4 regions of the Pseudobacter ginsenosidimutans genome follow, and region 4 is predicted to be linked to each of the others. Evidence: riboswitches for the same ligand, from Rfam matches in the RefSeq annotation. Region 4 holds a riboswitch; each other region holds the start of a gene.
The links. A riboswitch is a leader RNA that binds a small molecule or an ion and turns the genes downstream of it on or off. The one in region 4 is predicted to bind cobalamin.
Positions count from the first base shown of each region.

Region 1: linked by a shared signal. The riboswitch ahead of FSB84_RS04250 (TonB-dependent receptor plug domain-containing protein) and the one ahead of metE (5-methyltetrahydropteroyltriglutamate--homocysteine S-methyltransferase) in region 4 are both predicted to bind cobalamin.
Region 2: linked by a shared signal. The riboswitch ahead of FSB84_RS22705 (DUF5074 domain-containing protein) and the one ahead of metE (5-methyltetrahydropteroyltriglutamate--homocysteine S-methyltransferase) in region 4 are both predicted to bind cobalamin.
Region 3: linked by a shared signal. The riboswitch ahead of FSB84_RS30015 (ribonucleoside-diphosphate reductase small subunit) and the one ahead of metE (5-methyltetrahydropteroyltriglutamate--homocysteine S-methyltransferase) in region 4 are both predicted to bind cobalamin.

Region 1 is NZ_CP042431.1:1,078,318-1,083,935, reverse strand. It holds gene FSB84_RS04260 (ABC transporter substrate-binding protein) at 1-438, opposite strand, end outside; gene FSB84_RS04255 (DUF6580 family putative transport protein) at 461-1,042, opposite strand; gene FSB84_RS04250 (TonB-dependent receptor plug domain-containing protein) at 1,062-2,936, opposite strand; cobalamin riboswitch at 3,049-3,264, opposite strand; gene FSB84_RS04245 (TonB-dependent receptor) at 3,369-5,438, opposite strand; gene FSB84_RS04240 (APC family permease) at 5,501-5,618, shown strand, end outside.
Region 2 is NZ_CP042431.1:5,758,558-5,764,175, forward strand. It holds gene FSB84_RS22685 (NADAR family protein) at 1-689, opposite strand, end outside; gene FSB84_RS22690 (VOC family protein) at 796-1,251, opposite strand; gene FSB84_RS22695 (AraC family transcriptional regulator) at 1,241-2,125, opposite strand; gene FSB84_RS22700 (rhodanese-like domain-containing protein) at 2,082-2,456, opposite strand; gene FSB84_RS22705 (DUF5074 domain-containing protein) at 2,633-3,733, opposite strand; cobalamin riboswitch at 3,913-4,132, opposite strand; gene FSB84_RS22710 (GNAT family N-acetyltransferase) at 4,144-4,833, opposite strand; gene FSB84_RS22715 (serine hydrolase domain-containing protein) at 4,886-5,618, opposite strand, start outside.
Region 3 is NZ_CP042431.1:7,649,964-7,655,581, forward strand. It holds gene ppsA (phosphoenolpyruvate synthase) at 1-1,355, opposite strand, end outside; cobalamin riboswitch at 1,890-2,050, shown strand; gene FSB84_RS30015 (ribonucleoside-diphosphate reductase small subunit) at 2,186-3,160, shown strand; gene FSB84_RS30020 (ribonucleoside-diphosphate reductase subunit alpha) at 3,213-5,600, shown strand.
Region 4 is NZ_CP042431.1:2,517,351-2,522,968, reverse strand. It holds gene FSB84_RS10355 (zinc-dependent metalloprotease) at 1-222, opposite strand, end outside; gene FSB84_RS10350 (acyl-CoA thioesterase) at 373-753, opposite strand; gene metE (5-methyltetrahydropteroyltriglutamate--homocysteine S-methyltransferase) at 815-3,139, opposite strand; cobalamin riboswitch at 3,319-3,512, opposite strand; gene FSB84_RS10340 (ribonucleoside-diphosphate reductase subunit alpha) at 3,632-5,347, opposite strand; gene FSB84_RS10335 (ribonucleotide-diphosphate reductase subunit beta) at 5,393-5,618, opposite strand, start outside.

The DNA of each region.
Region 1 (5,618 bases), 1.4 Mb from region 4:
ATAAGGATAGGCAGCTTCTTCAGCGCCCAAAGCGGATGCAATTGTAATGGCTGTTTGAAAAACATCCTGGAGATTGTTTGGTGTGAGCGCCACCAGGTTCGGTTGTTTGTTCAGGTTAGCCACTGCGGCAGCGGTACAGGCAGTATCGATCTGGCAGACCTCACATACATCCTGCGTGAAGATCACATCCGGTGCGATCTCCGCCAGGGCGGCTTCATCCACATAGTAGAGGCTTTTGCCCTGGGCTTTGGATGCAGAAAAGATCCTGTCGATCTCGATACTGCTGTATTGCCTGCCTTCCAGCACACAACGGACCACTTTTCTTTTTTCAGCCAGCGCCTGTGGCGGACATTCAAACGTGATGCCCTGCAACAGGTGTTGCAATTGCATATCGTAGATCATCTGCGTGGCGGCGGGAAGAAAGGAGCAGGCTGTCATGTTGCTGTATTGAATGTGTTGATCAATGTGCTGGTCGCAATGCACTGTACCTGCGTTGCAGCAGTTCAAAACCTCCGAAAAGGACGCCACTGTACACCAATGTACCGATCAGGAAATTCCTTTCATAGGGAATGGCTGCCACGAGGCTGGTAAAATAACCCGCCCATGTTTTGGGGTACATGCTGTTCTCAATCATGAAGCAACCGGGGCTGGTGCCGATCCAGTGGATCAGGGTGCCGGCCAGTGAAGCAATGATGATATTGCTTACAGTCACTTTGCGGATGATGAATTTAGCGGCTACAGCCATCAGCGCATAAGAGATATAAGTCCAGTAGAAACCTTCATAAAAGAATCTCCACTCATTGTAATAAACAAAACGGTTGAGGATGATATCACTCATCCAGAGTGTCAGTACAGGGAAGAGCACAGATTTGGCCCTGTTGTTGAAATAGGTCCCACCAAATAAAGCCATTGCTCCGAGCGGAGTGAAAGTGGCGATGGGATTCATGGGCGCTTCAGCACTGAGGAATATCCTCATCAGTGCAACCACTACCATAAAGGCGAACAGTACTGTGTTGCGAGGATTGAATTGTTTCAATGACATGGAAGTTCTGTTTTAAAGTTTATAACCTGACAGCCACACCGGCAATGAAATTGGTGCCGAGTGTACCATAACCCAATACCTCCTGGTATTGGGCGTCGGTGATATTTTTCACATCAGCAAATATACGGATACGGTTGTTCAGTAGTTTGTATTCTGCATAGGCATTCCAGATTGTGTAGCTGTTCAGTGGCTCCATCACCTGGGCATAAGTGGGAGGAGGTCCGAAGGCCAGATCATAACGTTTGCCATATGTGTACACATTGGTGCTCACGAACAGGTTCTTTGTCACCTGGTAACCGATGGTTGCGCCGAAAGCATGTTTGGGCCTCCGCACCAGGTTGTAATAAGTGCTGTCTTTTCCGTTTTCAGTGGTAGTTACTTTGCCATCAACATAACTGTAATACATTTTGATGTTGAGGTCTTTGGTGATATTGATCGATGGTTCGATCTCGAGGCCCTGGTCTTTTTGTTCGTTCAGGTTCTCATTTCGGTTGTTGATCCAGGTGATCACATCGTTGATATGCCTGTTGAAATACACAACACGTGCTTCCAGCACATTGTTGATGAGTGATGCCTGTGTACCGAGTTCCCAGGTGTAGGATTTTTCCGGCTTCAGTTCAGGGTTGCTGCCCCAAAGGCCATAGAGCTCGTTCAGGCTGGGGGCTCTGAAAGCTGAAGCGAGATTCGCAAATACTTTCACGTTCTTATTGATGAGATAAGAAGGATTGATGCTGTAGGTGAAATGATTGCCGAATTCACTGTGGTTATTGAGTCGAGCACCTGCTTCCAGGTAAAAGCCGTTGAGGTCTTTCAAGAAAACGGAGAGATAGGGGCTGAGAATGGTAATGTCCGGGTTCTTGTTTTCGATAGTGGTATCCAGCAGTTGCTGAATGCGTGCATCGAAGCCAGCCAAAACCTGTACTTTATCATGTAGATCATATTGCGCGAATGCTTCAGCCAGTTGTGCCTTGCCCCTGTAGGCGAAACCGCCGGAGATCCTGTCTACATCATCGAACTGGTATTGGGCGGTTACCTGTCCTTTTTTGAATTTGTAATTCACCTGGGTACCGGCCGTGATGAGTTTGCTTTCGTAGTTGTTGGTCTTTGAATCGAAGAAGGAGCCTCCATCGAAATCACCGCCGATGGCGGCATAACGGAAGAATGGTTTTACGCGAAGGTTCTCGATGATCTCTCCATCGAGGTTCACGTTCACGGATTTCTGCATGTAGCCATCTTTGTCGAAAGTCTTTACAGCAGCCGTGTCCAGCGCTTCGGAGATACCTTTCGTTTCAAAATGGGTGAATCCGATATTGTAACGGAGTTTATCATTTCCTCCACCCATTCCGGCATCGGCCTTGATGGTATTGTAGCTGCCCATGGCATAACTGCCGTATACTTCGGCAGGTTTTCCTTTGGTGCCTTTGCGGGTGATGATATTGATCACACCGGCAACTGCGTTGGGGCCGTAGAGTGTAGACTGAGCTCCTTTAAGGATCTCGATCCTTTCGATCTGATCGATAGGGATCAGGCGCAGATCAAATGCTCCGCCGGTTCCGGAAGGATCGGCCAGTGGAATTCCATTGATGAGGATCACTGTGTAGTTGGATGTGGCGCCGCGGAAGAAGATCGATTTGTCTTTTCCGGGATTGCTGGTAGCGCCGTTCACTACCATACCTGTTTGCTCGGTGAGCAGTTGGGCGAGGTCTTTACCGGTGCTGCGGTCCAGGACAGTTCTGTCCAGAACGGTGATCACTTTTCCTGTTTCAGATGCTTTGCGTTCGTACTTGGAAGCTGTTACCACCACTTCATCCAGTTGTTTTCCGGAAGTGGAGTCCTGCGCATTGGCATACATCGCAGCCAGCAATGCGGCAAGGGAGAGAAGTTTTTTGTTCATGCTCATAGTTAGTTTACTATGAGCCTTCGGAAATTCATTACAGAAATGAAATGTGAGGCAGCGCGATGAGGCGCTCATTTCATCCCGGCTTTTCACCCGAAAGCTCGTTGATGTGATTGAAACATAACTGGCAGGTCTTCTGGCTCGTTACCTGTTCAACACCTTCCCATCGAAAAAAGATAGTGGTATGAAGATTGAACAATGATGCAGTGGGATCTGATACTGCATCTGCAACTTACAGCTACGGGGATAGCACCGGAATTACACCGGTTTCCCTTTTAATCCCGGGACCTTGCGGATCCGGGAAACCAATTACGGCAGCAAATGTACTCCTGTGGAAACACCGGACAAAAACTATTTACTAACGGGTGTTATTTGAGTGTGGTCAGTCGCCCGCCTCCCGGGGCGAGTGATGGCGGGCAGTACTTTCTATTACCAATCGTAGCGAAGTGTAAGCCCGCCGAAGTAATTTACTCCCGGCGCAGTGTTGAAATAGCGGCCACCGGCAGCATTCACATCATTGCCCAGGCTATACTCTGTGTTGAAGAGATTGTCCACCCCGGCATAGAGGTCAAAACTGATATGTGCGTTAAAAGCTTTGCGCCATCCGGCCCTGGCGCCGGTGAGTTGATAGGAGCCTGCATGATCCGTATTGGCGTCATTCAGCGCAACGGGATCACTGTAGAAGAAGGTGATATTGGTATAGAGGCCTGGCTTTGTATTTACATCAAGTCCCGCAGCTACTGTATGTGGAGAAACCCCGGGTAGGTCTTTTCCTTTCAGATCGGTATTCAACTGTTTGAAATTACGATAACGGAAGAAGTACCAGGTATGACTGGCCCAGAGTTGAACATTGGAGAGAAAGCCAGGTTTATTAGGAACGAAAAGATATCGTGCCTGTGATTCGATACCTTCCTGCCTGGTGCTGCCTGCATTCTCGAAATAGTCTGCGCCGCTGCCATCCCTTCGCTGAACGATCGCTTCCTGCAATTGGTAGCGGAAGGCATTCACTTCAACATACAATGCGTTATTGAACCAATTGCTTTTCACACCTGCTTCGTAGTTCACGCCATGTTCGGCATTGAGGCTTGTATTGATCTCGGTGGTGCTGGGCAATACTTCCTGTGAAGTAGGGGGAGAGAAGCCCTGACTCACACTCGCATACAGGAGTAACTGCGGGATCAGCTTCTGCGAAACGGCCACACGGGGCGCCCATTCATTATTATAGGTTCTCTTTTGTAGAGGTAAATCGGGTGAGGATAAACGTTGGATACTGATGCTGGATTTATTGCTGCTTACGCCTGCCTGGATAGTGGTACCAGTTTTGAATTGCAGTTCTGCCTGCGCAAATACTGAATAGAGCCAGTTGTTGATCTCATCATCGGTTTGCAATGCAGCGGGGCTGCCGCCATTATTGGCGAATGTTTTGGTGTTGAAGAAACCGCGTTGCGCTTCTGCTCCGGCGAGAATAGTGAGACGGGTTGCGTCACTGATGGCTGCACGCCAGGTGAAAACCGACCGGCCACCGAAATGCGGCTCTGATCTTTTTTCATAATTCCTGAAAGTGGGATTCTTCAGCATACTGAACGCGCCGTACACAGTAGTAGTGTTTTCAAGGGCCTCACTGAATGCATAGTTATGTGTGATACCGGCGAGGAATGTCTGCTGACGGATGCTGGCATTTGCCTGATCAGCGCCGGGGAACATACCGGCTGCGGGCCGCGCCCCGCGTGGATTGGCGAGGTACTCTGCCTTGGTGAGTCCGCCGGGTGTCTGGTAATAGAGATCGCCATAGAGGACGGAAGTTTGTAAACTTTGCCGATCATTGAATTTGAACTGCGATTCCCAACTGGCCATATCTCTCCTGAAACTGGTATGATCACGGTAACCATCACCCGATTGGCGGGAATAATTGAAAATATTGTTACGGTCTGAATCGCCGGTTCTGATTTGTGCATTGAGATTGAACATGCCGAAGCTGCCGCCTCCGTAGCCGATCTCAGCACCGGCTTTGAAATCATTGGTTCTACTGTTCAATAGCACAGCACCGCCGGTGCCAGCGCCATACAAGCTGCTGGCCGGTCCGCGAACGATCTCCACCTGCCTGATATTGTAAAAACTGAATTGGTTGAGGTAAGTACTTCCGCCAGGATCAGTGAATGGAATGCCATTCCAGTATACTTTTACGTTACGCACGCCAAAGGGCGAGCGGAGGCTGCTGCCGCGGATATTCAGGCGGTAACTGCCGGGGGATCTTTCCTCCATACGCACGCCTGGCGTGGCATTGATGGCAGGGAGGATGCTCATGTTATTGTAACGCTCCAATTGAGCGGGCGTGATCACACTCACGGCCATTCCGGCTTCCTTAAGCTGACGGTTTTGTCCGTATGCACGCACCTCCACCTCCTGTAATGTTTTTGCGGAATCTTGCGGGGTGCCCGTCTGTGCTGTAACATAAGAAATGGAGCACCCGAGGATCAGAGCTGTAACAACATGTTTCATATTGGAAAGGATAACCCGAATTTACGTTAAAATGAACGGCAAATATTTTTTATCTTCCAAACATGAAGTCTTCCAAACTTGGTTTATTCGATCTGACCATGATCGTGATCGGCCTGGTGATTGGCATGGGCATCTTTCGCGCGGCCACTGATTCCGCCAAAGATGCACTCACACCAGGTA
Region 2 (5,618 bases), 3.2 Mb from region 4:
ATAATATACTGCTCACCACTCCCCATTCTCCAGAACATATCATTCGGGCTGATCTCTGGAAATCGCATCCAGGGCGGAGGTAACAGATCACTGGTATCTTTCACCGTTCCGTACTCCAGGAAAAAGTCCCGAACTTCCATCAACGCAAAGCCTAACAGGTTGGTTCCGGGCCATGCATATGGTTTATCGATCAAAGGGGAATCTTTTGCAATCCCGGCTCCCCAAATCTTATCAAGCGGACTTGCTTCCACCAGAACCCTGCTGGCTGTACCAAGCAAAAAATCCAGCAATGCCTTTTGCTGATTGAATTTGTGAATATTCCCCAATTTCACAATATCGAATTTCGCTGCATTCCAAACCAGATCATCATATCCCATTATTTGTCTTCCAAGATCCTTTGCCTCTCCGGGTTTTTCAGACCCGATTATTCTTTGAAAAATTCCTCTATCGCCAAACAAATTCGCCTTTTGAGCCATCATCCAATGCTCTGCAGTTTTGTACCGAATTCCATTGACGGTAAATGGGCTCGGGTACCATTGACTGAAACACTCTTTGCCCACATTGACTGGGGAATTTGACGTGTGACCCCAGAAATTAATGTACCTAGGGTGTGTGCCAGATTCGGTTTCATTGATCAACCATTCGATATCATAGTGCTTATATCCTTGCAGAAGATCCTTTAATTCCATTTTTTCAATTTCTATTATTTCATTCCTCCAGGAAAGATATAAAAATTGGACAACGTAATTCCACTTATAATAGCCATTCCATTTAACAAATCCCTGCTTGTTGTGATCATTGTCCAGAATATTTTACCAGGTCGATACCCACCCCGTTCGGATCACGGATGGCGAAATGCCTGTCGCCCCAGGGTTCATCACGGATCCCGATCATGATTTCCACATTCTTCTTTTTCATTTCTTCATAGAGCGTATCTACATCATCCACCTCAATGGTCAAATATACTCCCTGGCCGCCAAATGCAGTCTGGAACAAGGGTTGTTGTGAAGGGTGATTGGGCAGCAGGAAGCTGAGCTCGCTGGTATGCCCTGGCGTATGCATCAGCAGATAGAATTCATTTTCAAAGGTTATACCAAATCCGAGAATCTCTGTATAGAAGGCTTTGGTGGCTGCCAGTTTTTCTGTTATTATACCTGCATTCAGTTTCATGATCGTTTGTTTTGTTTTCTCCACAAAGTTGCGATAAGCCAGCTTGTTGTTATTGTAAAAAACGGACATTCTATCTTCCAAAAGCCTTCGAAGGTGTTACACCATAAAAATTCCTGAATTCCTTGATGAAATGTGCCTGATCGTAATACCCCACATCGAAGAACAGTTTGTTGTTGCGAAGGCTTTGCGTACTTGGTTTGGCGCGAAGGATATTCTGAAATCGCACTACCTTACTGAATGTCTTTGGCGTATCGCCAATATAGAATTCAAACAACCGGCGAAGTTGACGGGGACTGATCCCGGTATTCAGATCCGCTTCCACATTCAATACGCCTGACTGCTGCAAAATGATGCCGATGGCCTCATACAGCCGGTTATCCTCATCAAACTCTGCCGCCAGGATCACTTTCGCAAACCAGTTATCGAACAGCCCAGACATCTCTGTAACGTTCATGTCTGAGTGAAATCGGCTGGCAATGAATCGGGCCGTTTCAGGAACAACAACATTCAGTTCCTCATACCTGTTACTTAACGTAGATGCATCAACGCGGAATAATTGGGGGAACATGGTTGGAAGAAACCGGACGCCCACGTAATGGAACTGATTGCCGATCGGAAACTCGGTGTATTTTTTGCAGAATCCCATCACCCAGTTCTCTGCAGGGTTTCCTAGTTCAAAATAAATATCGATACACCCATCCGCCACCACACGATAGATGAATGCTTCATTCAATGGAGCCAATGTTTTCAACTCCCAGTAACAGTAAATATATTGCTGAAGCGAAGGATGGGGAAGGAATTCCAGGTAAGCGACATTGTCAGCGGACTGCTTTACCGTCGGCTGAATGGGGATGTACAGGTTCCTGATACTTTCAATGGCATTCACTCCTGCAAGATACGCGATGGTCTTCTTATTCAACAGGCAGGCCAGCTTCTTTCCATGCCTTGATACCACCGTCCAGATGCGCAATATTCTCGTATCCCATTTCTTTCAAAGTACGGACTGCAAGCGCAGAACGCCCACCAGAGGCGCAATGCAGGATGATCCGGTTACTTTTTTCGAATTCCTGTTTGTGATAGGGTGTGGATTCATCTGCGTAGAATTCGATCAGCCCACGGGGCGCATGCACAGAACCTGGGATCTTTCCGATACTGCCGATCTCCTCGGTTTCACGGATGTCTATCAAAGTAGCGCCCTGTTTCACTTCTTTGTTCACCTGAACAGGTGTCAGGTTCTCTGCTTGTAGTTTAGCTTCTTTTATAAGTTCTGCTGCTGTTTTTGCCATTATAACCGGTTTGATGGTAAATGATTGGACTTAGAGCCGGAATTAAGAGGGGAGCGTTTTCGGGTCCTGGTGGGTGCGGATAGGGAAGTTACACTATTTTATGATAGAAAAATGGAAAAGAAGAAGCCATCCCTCCCGGGATGGCTCTTGCACCACAATACAACTATTGGTCTACGTTAGTTGAACACCGGTAGCGCCGGAAAATAGAAATATTCGTAAGAAATTGTTTTCGTCAGACTCCCGTTGGTACTGTAGAAGTACAGTTTGTTGTACTTATAGTTTTGTCCATACCCTGACTGCACAGCGGTTACCACCAGATTATGCTGACTGGGATCATAGCGAACGCCGGCCCCGTAGAATTCCTGATTGGCAGGCAGGGTGGCGAGTGGGGTAGATAAAGAAGCCAGGTTACCAGGGATATACTTGTACAATCTGTTACCACCCGCTCCCCAGGAATTGGTACGGGCAAGGTATACGGCCGTATCGATGGTAGAGCAGGTAACAGTGCCTTCATTCCACGCAAACCAGGGATTCCCCAATGAGAATGGCATGGTAATGCGCGTTGTGTCCAGTGTGGTCACATTCAGTCTCGCGAGTGTGCTGCCACCGGCAATCCAAAGGCTGCCATCGGAAGTCTTGCACAATCCCTGCTGAAGCCCTGCAATCTTTTTCACGATCGCTTTTGTTGTTGCATTGAGAATGATCAGCCCTTCAGATTGCGAAAGGATAAAAATGTAATTACCTTCTTTGCGCATGGTGCCTGTTTCACCACTGATGCCGCTTAGTTTGGAGCCAACTGATAATGGAGAAAGGTTCAGGTTGTACACTCCGTCCAGTGTACTGATCAGTCCTGTTGTGGAAGTAAGACCCAGGAAGGCGCGGCCATCTGCAGGTAAGGTTGCGATCCTGCCGGTTTCCACCAGCGTTTTGGAATCGGTAACCACCAAAGGCCCCTGCTTGGCCATGATGTACAGTTTTCCATCCCAGACTGCGCCGGACTGTGTGGTCACGCCAAGCTGATTACCGGGATTTTCGAGTTGATACACCATCTGTTCGATGGTATCCCTGCCGTACTTGTAAAAATTCACATTGCCGTTGTCGTGGCCGAACCAACCTTCATTGATTAGGATGATGCCGTCCTCATACTTTCCCGGCGTCAGTAGTGCTTTGCCTTCGGAAGGAGCAGAAACAAGTTGGTCTTTTTTACTGCAGGATGCAATGGATACTACCACTGCAAGGGCTACCATGCCCCGTAAGATGTAATGGCGGTTGTTCATATCTGATAGTTTGGTGAAAAAAAACAAAACCAATTACATACCTGATCCAACAACGCCTTGTAAAAACACCGGTATAGCCACGCAACCCCAGCTCCGGAAGAGCGGGAACAAAATGGCAATACAGGTAGAAAGCTGAATAGATGGCATCAACTCACTGCTTTTGACCCGAAAGCTATGAATCAAGTATGAAGCCTCTGGCAGGTCTCCTGGCTCGTTCCATTTTCGGATGCCTTCCCATCATTGCTGACAGTGGCTTGAAGATCCGTCAATCCATGAGCTTACTCATGAAGGAACTTACAGTTGCGGGACAGCTCCGGATTCCTTCCTTTCGGAAGCCACCGGATTCCCTTTTAATCATTACCGGATGCGGGGTAATGAACCAAAGACTTTACAAATATAGGCAGGAGGAATCAGTTCTTTTGCAATTTCCAGAAAGAGATGGTCCTTCTTGTTTCAAACCCCATGAACTCATAGAGTTTTACCGCGCGTTCATTCGTATCCAGAACATGTAAAAATGGGATGATGCCTTTGGCGTGATTTGCATTGCAGATTTTGATGATCAGGTGCTGCGCATACTTGCGACCGGTATATGCGGGATCTGTGCAGATGGCGCTAAGCTCGCTCATACCGTTCACGCGCATACGCTCTCCGGCCATGGCCACCAGCTTTCCATCCTGCCAGATGCCATAATAGTCGCCCAGCTGATAGGTATCAGGTGCAAAATAACCTGGCTGCACCCGTTGCACCAGATCGATCATGTCTTGCTTCTGGCCTTCGCCCAATGGCAATATCTCCGGTGCATCAGGAAGAGGAGTAATGGGTATATGATTGATCATTTGCAGACAGGTGAGCTCTGCCAGTATGATCCAGTTTGGAGGAAGTGTTGGAATGGAGCCGATTAGAAAGAATATTTCCCCGGATTGAAGTTGCTGGTCCAGTAGTGGCAGTTGATCCTTATGCTGATGATCATAGGCCGCAAACGGAAGGTTATTCGTTTTATATCTTTTTACTTTTCCATTTCCCGTGGAAAAGGATTGCTGCGGGCCGGTCAATGCAAACCATGCAGGATTATCCAACTGATAATATAGATCTGAGCTCATACCTCCATAAACAATCAATGACCATGAGGGTTCAGTTTTTTCTAAAAAAGGATCAGTAACCGATCACAGGTTTGAGCTTTCCCCACAATTCATTGTCGAAGCTGGAGACTGCCAGCTGTACGTTTCCGGCAGATTCCCCCATTCTGATCACTACCAGTTTTTGTGAAGGGACTACATAGATCTTCTGATCGTTCTTGCCGAGTGCACAAAACATATCGGATGGCGCATTCGGAGCCAAAGCTCCGTTGAAAACCACCTGCAGGGTGGGGAGCATGTATTTCGTTTTTCCATTCAACCAGGTAAGATAACCATATGAAGGATTGAGTTGCTGGGAACTGTTGATCTGGGCATTGAAGAATTCCTGGTCTTTCAGTATCTCCGTCTCACCCCATTTTCCTTTATTGAGCAGCAGCAGTCCGAAGCGCGCCATGCTTCTGGCATCGCTTCCATACACATTGTTATAGCCGCTTTTCAGCCAGATGCCTTTCATGCCGATCCTGTCCCTTATTTTCTGTTGGAAATAAGTCTGAAAAGTTTTGCCGGTTGCCGCTTCGATCACCTTATCCATCAGCGTATATGGTGCATTGTGATAGGCCCAGCGGGTGCCTGCATCGGCTTTGCGCTTGAGACAATCGGGCGTGGTGCAGTCACTGTCGGCCACGCCATCATCCAGTCCGGTTGTCATGGTGAGCTGGTGACGAATGGTGATGAGGTCTTCTTCTGCAGTTGTAAGTGATGTCCAGCCTGTGCCGAGATACTTTGAAGTTTTATCGGAAAGCCTTAGT
Region 3 (5,618 bases), 2.7 Mb from region 4:
GCATTGCCACAACCTACGATGGCCGGAACGCCCATCTCGCGCGCCACGATGGCGGCGTGACAAGTCCTTCCACCCTTATTGGTAACGATGGCAGATGCTTTCTTCATGATCGGCTCCCAGTCCGGGTCCGTCATGTCGGTTACCAGTACATCGCCTTCCTTGAATTCATGTCCTTCTTCCACGCGTTTGTCGAGGGAGAACATGATGCTGACCTTGCCGGCGCCGATCTTATCACCAACGGCAATTCCTTTCACGATGGGTTTGGCGTCTTCAGGCTTGTTCTTCATCACATACTCTGTGATGGTATTGTGTTGCTTGCGCGAGTGAATGGTTTCCGGGCGGGCCTGCACAATGAAGAGTTCCTGGGAAAGTCCGTCCAGCGCCCATTCCACGTCCATAGGGCACCAGTAGTTCTTGATCTTGCTGTAGTACTGTTCGATGATGGCCACCCATCCGGCAAGCTTCAGGATGTTCTCATCGGAAAGACAAAAACGGTACTGCGCAGAACGTTCTGTTGGGATGATGCGTACGCGCTCATCAGGATCATCTCCATACACCATCTTCTGGTCCTTTACGCCGAGCTTTTTCTCGATGATGGATTTGTATCCCTTTTCCAGCGTGGGCTTGAACACGATGAATTCATCAGGAGATACGCTGCCCTGCACTACCATTTCACCCAGTCCGTAAGAACCGTTGATCACGATCACATCTTTGAAACCGCTCTCGGTATCGAGTGAGAAAGCAACGCCGGAACTTCCAAGGTCTGAACGGACCATTTTCTGTACGCAGACGGAAAGGCCTACGGAGAAGTGATCGTACTTGAAAGTTTCGCGATAGCTGATGGCGCGGTCCGTGAAGAGTGATGCAAAACAGTTACGAACTGCATCGATGAGCGCGGCTGGTCCGCGTACGTTGAGATAAGTTTCCTGCTGACCTGCAAAGGATGCATCGGGCAGATCTTCAGCGGTGGCGGAAGAACGCACGGCCACGTCTGTACCTTGCTGATCATACTTTGCAGAGAGCGTGTAGTATGCTTCGATGATCTGCTGCCCCAGTTCCGGAGGGAATTTGGAGTTACGCACCAGGTTCCGGACCTGCAAACCTGCACGGCGAAGCGATTCCACGTTGTTGTAATCGATCTCTTTCACCAGCGCCCGGATGGTTGAGTCGAGATTGTTGAATTTGATAAACTCATTGTAGGCGTTCACTGTGATGACAAAACCTCCGGGAATGTTTACACCAAGATTGGTGAGGTTTTGTAGCATCTCGCCCAGGGAAGCATTCTTGCCACCGACCAGGTCGATGTCGTGAATGCCTACCTCATGAAGTAAGAGAATACTGCTGGTTGTTTTCATCTGAAAAAAATGTTGTTGTCTGATGACAGGATCTGTTTGGCAATCCAAAAGTAAGGTAACGATCGTTAGTCTTATGGTGGAACTTATCAATATTTTTTTGAATGCGTCCAGAAGACACGTAACAACCGGTTGCAAAGTGATCCGGACAAGGCAGAGCGGGATTTTCCGCAAACCGGCCATAGAGAAGAATGAACAGGTTATGTAATCGATATAAATAACCCGGAATAGATCGCATATTCATTAACGTTACTAAAGGCCTAAAGGGACATATCTATAATTTTATTACATGATTATTTTTTTTGCTGCCTGATAAGTGTTTCCATCTATCGTTTTGCAATCCACCATTCAACCCCAATGGGCCTTTCCGGCCATCACCTCCTTCCAAACCCGTAATGCTTCTGCACCCTTCAAACCCTTACCAGACATAAGCCGCATCATTCCTGCACTTCCACATCATCCCCATTAATTATACACATCCTGTGATTAAGTTAAATTGGAAAACGCTCCCCCGGATGCTACGTTTGCAGTCAGCTCTTGTACGCAATTTGTACCGGTTCCCGGACCTGCTCGCAGCCTCCGGGAGATTTCAGGGGAACCATGTGTGATTCATGGACTGTTGCGCAACTGTAAGTTTACCGCCCTCAAAAAGCGGACTACAAACAAGTCAGAATACCTGCCGGTATTGATCTGTGCTGAATCCTTCGCATTAAAGGTAAATGCATAACTATGATAGATGCCTGTACTTTATTCCAGGAATGAAGTAGAGGGCATATTATCGCCGTCACTTACCCTCACTGCGATCATTAAAATGTGAATTTAAAAGCGATAGTATGCAACACGAAAACGAAATTCTTTTACAGGAAAACAAAGATCGCTTTGTGATCCTTCCCATCAACTATCCCAGAGTCTGGGAAATGTACAAGAAGCATGAAGCCAGTTTCTGGACAGCTGAAGAGATAGACCTGAGTGGCGACCTGAAAGACTGGGCTGCCCTGAACGACGGAGAGCGTCATTTCATCTCCCACGTATTGGCATTCTTCGCAGCCAGCGATGGCATCGTGAACGAAAACCTGGCCGTTAACTTCATGTCTGAAGTGCAACTCCCCGAAGCACGCTGCTTCTACGGCTTCCAGATCATGATGGAAAATATCCATTCTGAAACTTATGCCCTCCTGATCGATACATATGTAAAAGACCCACAGGAAAAACACCATCTCTTCCACGCCATCGATACAGTACCCGCAGTGAAAAAGAAAGCCGAATGGGCGCTCCGCTGGATCGAGAACGGCTCCTTTGCAGAAAGACTGGTCGCATTCGCCGCCGTTGAAGGCATCTTCTTCTCCGGCTCCTTCTGCTCCATCTTCTGGATGAAAAAACGCGGCCTCATGCCAGGCCTCACTTTCTCCAATGAACTGATCAGTCGCGATGAAGGCCTCCACTGTGAATTCGCCTGTCTTCTTTACAGCATGCTCAACAACCAGCTTCCCAAAGAACAGGTGTACAAGATCATCGGAGACGCTGTCCGCATCGAAAAAGAATTCGTCACTGAAGCACTACCCGTTGACCTCATCGGCATGAATGCCCGCCTCATGCAGCAATACATCGAGTTCGTTGCAGATCGCTGGCTCATGGAACTGGGATGTGAAAAGATGTTCAACGCCACCAACCCATTCGACTTCATGGAAATGATCTCGCTCGAAGGCAAAACCAACTTCTTCGAAAAACGCGTGGGTGATTACCAGAAAGCAGGTGTAATGGGAGGCAACAAAGAAAATAATTCCTTCTCCCTGGATGAAGATTTCTAAGCAATACCTGATAAACTAACCATACTTACTACCACCATTAATATCTCAGCACATGTTTGTAGTTAAAAGAAACGGAAAAAAAGAATCCGTCAAATTCGATAAGATCACGGCACGCGTTGAAAAACTCTGCTACGGTCTCGACAGACGGTTCGTGAATTCCATCGATGTGGCCAAGAAAGTGATCGAAGGATTATACGATGGCGTTACCACCACTGAACTGGACAACCTCGCTGCAGAAACTGCCGCCTCACTCACCGTGAAGCACCCGGACTATGCACTGCTCGCCAGCCGCATCGCCATCAGTAACCTGCACAAGAATACTATCAAGAGCTTCTCAGATACCATGAAGCTCCTCTACGAATGCAGGGACGCCAAAGCCGGCAAAGCCGCACCCCTCCTCGCAGACGACGTATGGGAAGTGATCCAGCAACACCACGAACTGCTGGACTCCACCATCATCTACGACCGCGATTATGCATTCGATTATTTCGGTTTCAAAACACTCGAGAAATCATACCTCCTCAAAGTGGACGGTAAAGTAGCAGAACGCCCGCAGCATATGTACATGCGCGTTGCCCTCGGTATCCACAAACAGGATATCGATGCCGCTATCAAAACCTACCATATGATGAGCGAACGCTGGTTCACACACGCTACGCCCACACTCTTCAATGCAGGTACACCCAAACCACAGATGAGCTCCTGCTTCCTCCTCACCATGAAGGACGATAGCATCGATGGTATCTACGACACCCTCAAACAAACAGCCAAGATCTCCCAGAGCGCCGGCGGTATCGGTCTGTCTATTCATGGCATCCGCGCCACCGGCTCCTATATCGGCGGCACCAACGGCACCAGCAACGGCATCATCCCCATGCTGCGCGTTTACAACGACACTGCCCGCTACGTAGATCAGGGCGGCGGCAAACGTAAAGGCGCATTCGCCATCTACCTCGAACCATGGCACGCAGACGTATTCGAATTCCTCGACCTCCGCAAGAACCACGGTAAAGAAGAACTCCGCGCACGCGACCTCTTCTACGCCCTCTGGATCCCGGACCTCTTCATGAAACGTGTGGAAGAGAACGGCGACTGGAGCCTGTTCTGCCCCCACGAAGCGCCAGGCCTCCACGAATGCTGGGGAGATGAATTCGAAAAACTGTACAATCAGTATGAACAGGAAAAGCGTATGCGCAAGACCGTTAAAGCGCAGGACCTCTGGTTTGCAATCCTGGACGCACAGATCGAAACAGGAACGCCTTACCTGCTGTACAAGGATTCCGCCAACCGCAAATCCAACCAGCAGAACCTCGGCACCATCAAGAGCTCCAACCTCTGCACAGAGATCCTGGAATACACTTCACCTGATGAAGTAGCAGTTTGTAACCTCGCCTCCCTCGCACTGCCCCGCTTTGTGATCGATGGCAAGTTCGACCACAACAAACTCTATGAGATCACCTACGAGGCAACAAAGAACCTCAACAAGATCATCGACTATAACTATTACCCTGTAAAGGAAGCTGAAACTTCCAACCTCCGCCACAGGCCTATCGGTCTCGGCGTTCAGGGACTGGCCGATGTATTCATCCTGCTCCGCATGCCTTTCGAAAGCGATGAAGCCAAACAACTGAACAAAGACATCTTCGAAACCATCTACTTCGCCGCCATGACAGCCTCCAAAGACCTGGCAAAAGTAGAAGGCGCATACGAAACCTTTGCCGGCTCACCCGCTTCCAAAGGGCAGTTCCAGTTCGACATGTGGGGCGTTGAACCAAGTCTCCGCTGGGACTGGTACAGCCTCAAAGCTGAAGTGATGAAGCATGGCGTTCGCAACTCATTGCTGGTTGCCCCCATGCCCACCGCCTCCACTTCTCAGATCCTCGGCAACAACGAATGCTTTGAACCGTACACTTCCAACATCTACGTTCGTCGCGTATTGAGCGGAGAGTTCGTAGTTGTGAACAAGCACCTCCTGAAAGATCTGATCGAGCTCGGCCTCTGGAACGATGACATGAAGAACAGGATCATCGCGCACAACGGGTCCATCCAAAAGATCGATGGCATTCCCGACAATATCAAGGAAATCTACAAAACAGTCTGGGAGATCAAACAACGTAACCTGATCGATATGGCTGCCGACCGTGGCGCTTATATCTGCCAGAGCCAATCCCTCAACCTGTTCGTGGATACGCCCACCAATGGCAAACTGACTTCCATGCACTTCTATGCCTGGAAGCGTGGTCTCAAAACCGGCATGTACTATCTCCGTACAAAAGCCGCCACTCAGGCCGTACAGTTCACTGTTGAAAAACAAGGTGGAAAGATGGTGGAGCCGCTCACAGACAAACACTCACTGAAGGTGATCGAAGGCGCCAACGACGTGGAAGCACAGGGTCCTACCTGCACCATGGAAGAAGGCTGCGTAACCTGCAGTGCATAATACCTGGTTATTTATCAT
Region 4 (5,618 bases):
TCCTTTTCTTGTTGTCGCTTTTGAAGTGATCACTTCACCGTAGGGTTTAGGACCAGCTTTGGGGGCGCCACCGGGGCGACCCATCATACCAGGTGCGGGAGGAGCCATCACCGGTTTCTTGGAAGTATCAGCAGGTTGGGGGGCTGGCCCTTTCTTCCGCTGAGCGATGGATGCCGTAGCAAGCATAAGGCCGGCACTCATCAGCAAAATTGTTTTACGCATCTATAGTTCGAATTTTTAAGTGCCATGAAAGTATGCGAATCTTTGACAAAAACGGGTATATACTATGTAAATGCCATAAATAGCGGGGCCAGTATCGCAAAGAATTATTCAAATTGACAGACGGTCAATGAAAAAAAGAAGCTTTTCAGATCATGATATTTTGGCTGCTTTCTTGTTCTCATCTATGGCTACAAATGTAAACTCGCCGCTGATGGCCCTGTCCCTGTCGTTGGAGTACATCTGTTCTATGAACACTTCCACTTTTACCTTCAGGCTGGTATTGCCAACATAGGATACCATGCCCACCAGCTCGATGATGGTGCCTGCGGGGATCGGCATCTTGAAATCGATTCGGTCGCTGCTCACCGTTACCATGCGTTGCCGGCTGTAGCGCGTAGCAGTTATGAATGCAACCTCGTCCATCAGCGCCATGGCGGTGCCTCCGAATAATGTGTCATAATGATTGGTGCTGTCTGGAAATACTGCTTTAAAGATCCTTGTAATGGATTGGTCTCTTCTTTCCTGGTTCATCAGTTATTGTTAATGAATGAAACCAACAGGCTGAGGCTATTCAGCCTGTTGGAAAAATATATCATGCCTGAACGGCCATGTTCTTTCTCAGTTCCCTGGCGGCTTCCACCATTTCCTGCAAAGCTGCTTTGGTTTCGCTCCAGCCGCGGGTTTTCAGGCCGCAGTCGGGGTTCACCCAGAGTTGTTCCGAAGGTATGACAGCCCTCGCTTTTTCCATGAGCCGAATCATTTCCTCTTTCGATGGCACGCGCGGGGAGTGAATATCATACACACCCGGTCCGATCTCATTGGGGTATTTGAATTCAGCAAATGCATCCAGCAATTCCATTTGTGAACGGCTGCACTCGATGGTGATCACATCGGCATCCATATCCGCGATCTGTGAAATGATATCATTGAACTCGGAATAACACATATGCGTATGGATCTGCGTGGCATCCTTCACACCACTTGCTGAGATCCTGAAAGCACGCACAGCCCAGTTGAGATAATCTGACCAATGCTCCCTGCGCAAGGGAAGCCCTTCGCGAATGGCAGGTTCATCAATTTGGATCAGGCCAATGCCGGACTGTTCCAAACCAATTACTTCATCCCTGATCGCAAGCGCAATCTGGGTACAGGTTTCACTGCGAGGCTGGTCATTGCGCACGAAGCTCCATTGCAGTATCGTGACCGGTCCGGTGAGCATTCCTTTCACGGGTTTGCCCGTGAGTGATTGCGCATAGGATGTCCAGCGTATGGTCATGGGAGCAGGGCGGCTCACGTCTCCATAAATGATGGGCGGCTTCACGCAGCGGCTGCCATAGCTCTGCACCCAGCCATTCTGAGAGAATACGAAACCACTGAGCTGCTCGCCGAAATACTCCACCATATCATTGCGCTCGAATTCGCCATGGACCAGTACATCGATCCCCATCTCTTCCTGCCAGCGGATACTCGCTTCAGTTTCCTTTTCGATCAGTTCATCGTATTGTTCCTGTGTGAGCTCTCCCTTTTTCCATTTAGCCCGCCAGCTTCTCACTTCAGCTGTTTGCGGAAAAGAACCGATAGTAGTGGTAGGGAACAAAGGCAGCTTCAATGCTTCATGCTGAAGTTTTTTACGATCAGCAAATACACTGTTGCGGGATGCGTCCTTTGGAGTTATTGCCGCTACCCGGTCTTTCACCGTTGAATTATGGATCAGGGCAGATGTTTTACGGTTATTATTAGCCGTTATATTCTCTTTCAATCTGGCATTGGCTATTTCATTGTTCTCTCCTGCCGCCAGTTGTTTGAGTGTAACCAGTTCTTCGATCTTCTGTTTGGCGAATGCCAGCCACTGCCTGATCTCCGGCGCGAGTGTTTTTTCATTTTTCTCCAATTCCAGGTCACAGGGAACATGCAATAATGAACAGGATGGCGCAAGCCAAACCCTGTCTGCACCCAGTTTGGCTACAGCTTTATTGATCAGTGCAAGGGTATGCTCAAAATTATTTTTCCAGATATTCCTTCCATCCACCACACCAAGAGAGAGGACCGTTCGGGTACGTACAATTTCCGTGGCGAGAATATCATCCAGTTGAGAAGGGCATCGTACGAGGTCCAGGTGCAGCACCTGTACCGGGAGGCTCAGAACTGTTGCCAGATTCTCTCCATAACATTCGAAATAACTGGCAAGTATGAGCTGCAGTTGCGGGAATTTATTCCTGATCTCCTGGTAGGTTTTGGTGAACACCTTCCTTTCGGCATCTGTAAGGTCAAGTGACAGACAGGGCTCATCCAACTGAATATAGTAAGCGCCTGCCTCTTCAAGCTTGCTCAACATTTCCAGGTACACTGGTAACAGGTTCTTGATCAGTTCGAGGCGATGGAATCCTGGCTCCTTTTCTTTACCCAGCAGGAGATAAGAAACAGGTCCGAGCAGCACCGGCTTTGCCGGGATGCCATGCTGCCTTGCTTCACTGAATTCATTCAGCGCTTTGTTGCTGAACAAAGTGAACTGCTGATTGGCTGTGAATTCCGGAACGATGTAATGATAATTGGTATCGAACCATTTGGTCATTTCCATGGCAGTGATATCATAGCCATCTTTCTGATAGCCCCTGGCCATGGCGAAGAGCAGATCGATATGCGGCAGCTGTTTCTCCTGCACAAGGTCGTGGTAACGGGCAGGGATAGCCCCAACCATCAAACTGGTGTCCAGCACCTGGTCATAAAAAGAAAAATCATTGCAGGGAATGAGATCGATACCGGCATCTTTTTGCAGTTTCCAGTTGTGCAGCCTGATGGCGCTACCGGTTTGCATCAGTTGCTGTGCACTCAGTTTTCCGGCCCAGTACTGCTCTGATGCTTTCTTGAGTTCTCTTTGGCTGCCAATCCGCGGGTAGCCGAGGTTTTGTGTTTGCATGTTCTCGCTTTTAAAGATGATGAATCAGTTAAAAGCTCTTTGCTAAACAGGAATGCAATAATGAAAAAGAAGAAAGACGGAAGAGATGGATATGCGCATGCGATCACATTACCAGCTGAAGCTAAAGCGGTATGTGTTGGAGCATATCAATTCAACAATCGCTTCTTTCCACGAAAGCACTGTCAAATTCAATAAAGGCAGGTCTCCTGGCTTGTAACGTTTCTACCGTCCTTCCCATTCCGTGTTTGCGGAACAGTGGACAACGAGGGTAAAAACTCAGGTATGTTACTTACAGTTGCGGGACAGCTTGTGATTCGCACACAATTCCCTATTAATCCCATCTTACATGGGAACCTATACTGTTTGATAAGATGTATAGAAAAGAACTTGAGGATGCAAATTAGTGCATTTGCAGGAAATGAAGAGGTTGATCTGAAAAGCAAAAGCGCACCTGCAAGAGGTGCGCCTTCGATATACTATAGAAAGATAAGTCTATGCTTCGCAGCTTTTGCAGCTCACCAGGTTGGTGACCATTTCTTTTGAAACGCTTTGGCTGCGCTGGTAGTACAGGGTCTTAACACCCAGTTTCCAGGCTTCGATCAGCAGTTTGTTCACTTCTCTTACGGGAAGATCCGAAGGGATGTTCAGGTTCAGGCTCTGGCTCTGGTCAACATATTGCTGACGGATGGAAGCCTGTTGGATGATTTCCAGCTGACTGATCTCCTTGAATGTTTTGAACACATCTTTTTCATCCTGTGTCAGCTCTTTCAGGTGCTGTACGCTACCATGGTTCAGCATAATGCCGCGCCATGTATCTTCATTATCGATGCCTTTCTTCACCAGCAGTTCTTTCAGGTATTTGTTCTTGCGCATGAAGTTGCCTTTGGAAAGACCTGCTTTGTAATAGTTGCTGCTGAATGGCTCGATGCCGGGTGATGTTTGTCCGAGGATCGCGCTGGAAGAAGTTGTTGGAGCGATGGCCAGCAAAGTGGTGTTCCTCTTGCCGTATCCTTTCAACAGATCGGGTTCGCCATAGATCCATGCCAGGTCTTTGCTGGCCTTGTTGGCTTTCTCCTGGATGTCTTTGAAAATGGCGGCGGTCAGTTGCTTGGCGCGCAGTCCTTCAAACGGTATCATATTCTTTTGCAGGTAAGAATGCCATCCCAGTACGCCTAATCCGAGCGCGCGGTGTCTTTTGGCAAACTTGTTGGCTGCTTCGAGATAGTGATTGCCTTCAGTTTTGGCGATGAATTCCTGCAATACTGCATCGAGGAAGAATACTGCCAGCTTCACTGCATTGGTATCTTTCCATTCATCGTACAGCTCCAGGTTCATGGAGGAGAGGCAGCAGATGAATGACTCGTCGATGGAAGAGGGCAGCATGATCTCGGAACAGAGATTGCTGGCGTGAATGGTCAGGTTCTGGTCTTTGTATACCTGTGGTTTGTTCCTGTTCACGTTATCGGAGAAGAAGATATATGGAAGTCCTTTCTGCTGGCGGCTTTCAAGCACTTTGGCCCAGATCTCCCTTTTCTTCATATCTCCATCGATCATATCCTGCATCCAATAGTCGGGCACACAAACACCGTAGAAAAGATTCTGGATGGGGTGACCGATATCTTTGATAGAGAGGAATTCTTCGATATCACCGTGATCGATATCCATGTAGGCAGCAAAGGCGCCGCGTCTAACGCCACCTTGTGAGATGGTGTCCATGGCTGTATCGAAAAGGCGCATGAAACTAACGGCTCCACTGCTCTTACCATTGTCGGTCACTGCGCTTCCGCGTTCGCGGAGGGCGCCGAAGTAAGCGGAGGTTCCGCCGCCGAGCTTGGTTTGCATGATCACTTCACCCAGTTTGTGGGTGATGCCTTCGATATGATCGGGAACGTGTACGTTGAAGCAGGAGATAGGCAATCCTCTTTCCGTACCCATATTGGCCCAGATGGGAGAGCTGAGGCTCATCCATCCTCTTTCCACCATTTCTTTGAAAGCATCTTTCAGCTCCGGCTTGTACAAACGTTGCGCTGCAGCGCTGCAGATACGTTCGATAGCACCTTCAACAGTCTCCCCTTTCAGCAGATAGCCCCTGTTCAGGATCTGTTCACTTTCTTCATTCTTCCACCACAATTTTTCCTGCTCATATTTGCCGGCTATATCTGGTAATTGGTCCGCAGCTGGTGCGGCAGTTTCAAATAATGTTGTCATACACAAAAGATTTAATGGGTTTGGATAAACACTAATCTCAATCAATTAAAACAAATCGTGAGCAGAAATGCTCTTGTCGAACTTGGTATATTCAACGGGCCTCTTGGCAAAGAAGTCGTCCAGACTATTGGAGAATACTTCCTCTTCAAACCACAACATGGCCCCGGCTTCTTTGGCAGTAACGTTGAAGATGGCTGGCATTCCGATCTGTTGCAGGCTGTCATCAGCCCTTCTCTTCATGAAGTTGGTGAGATCTTGTTTGTTCACGATC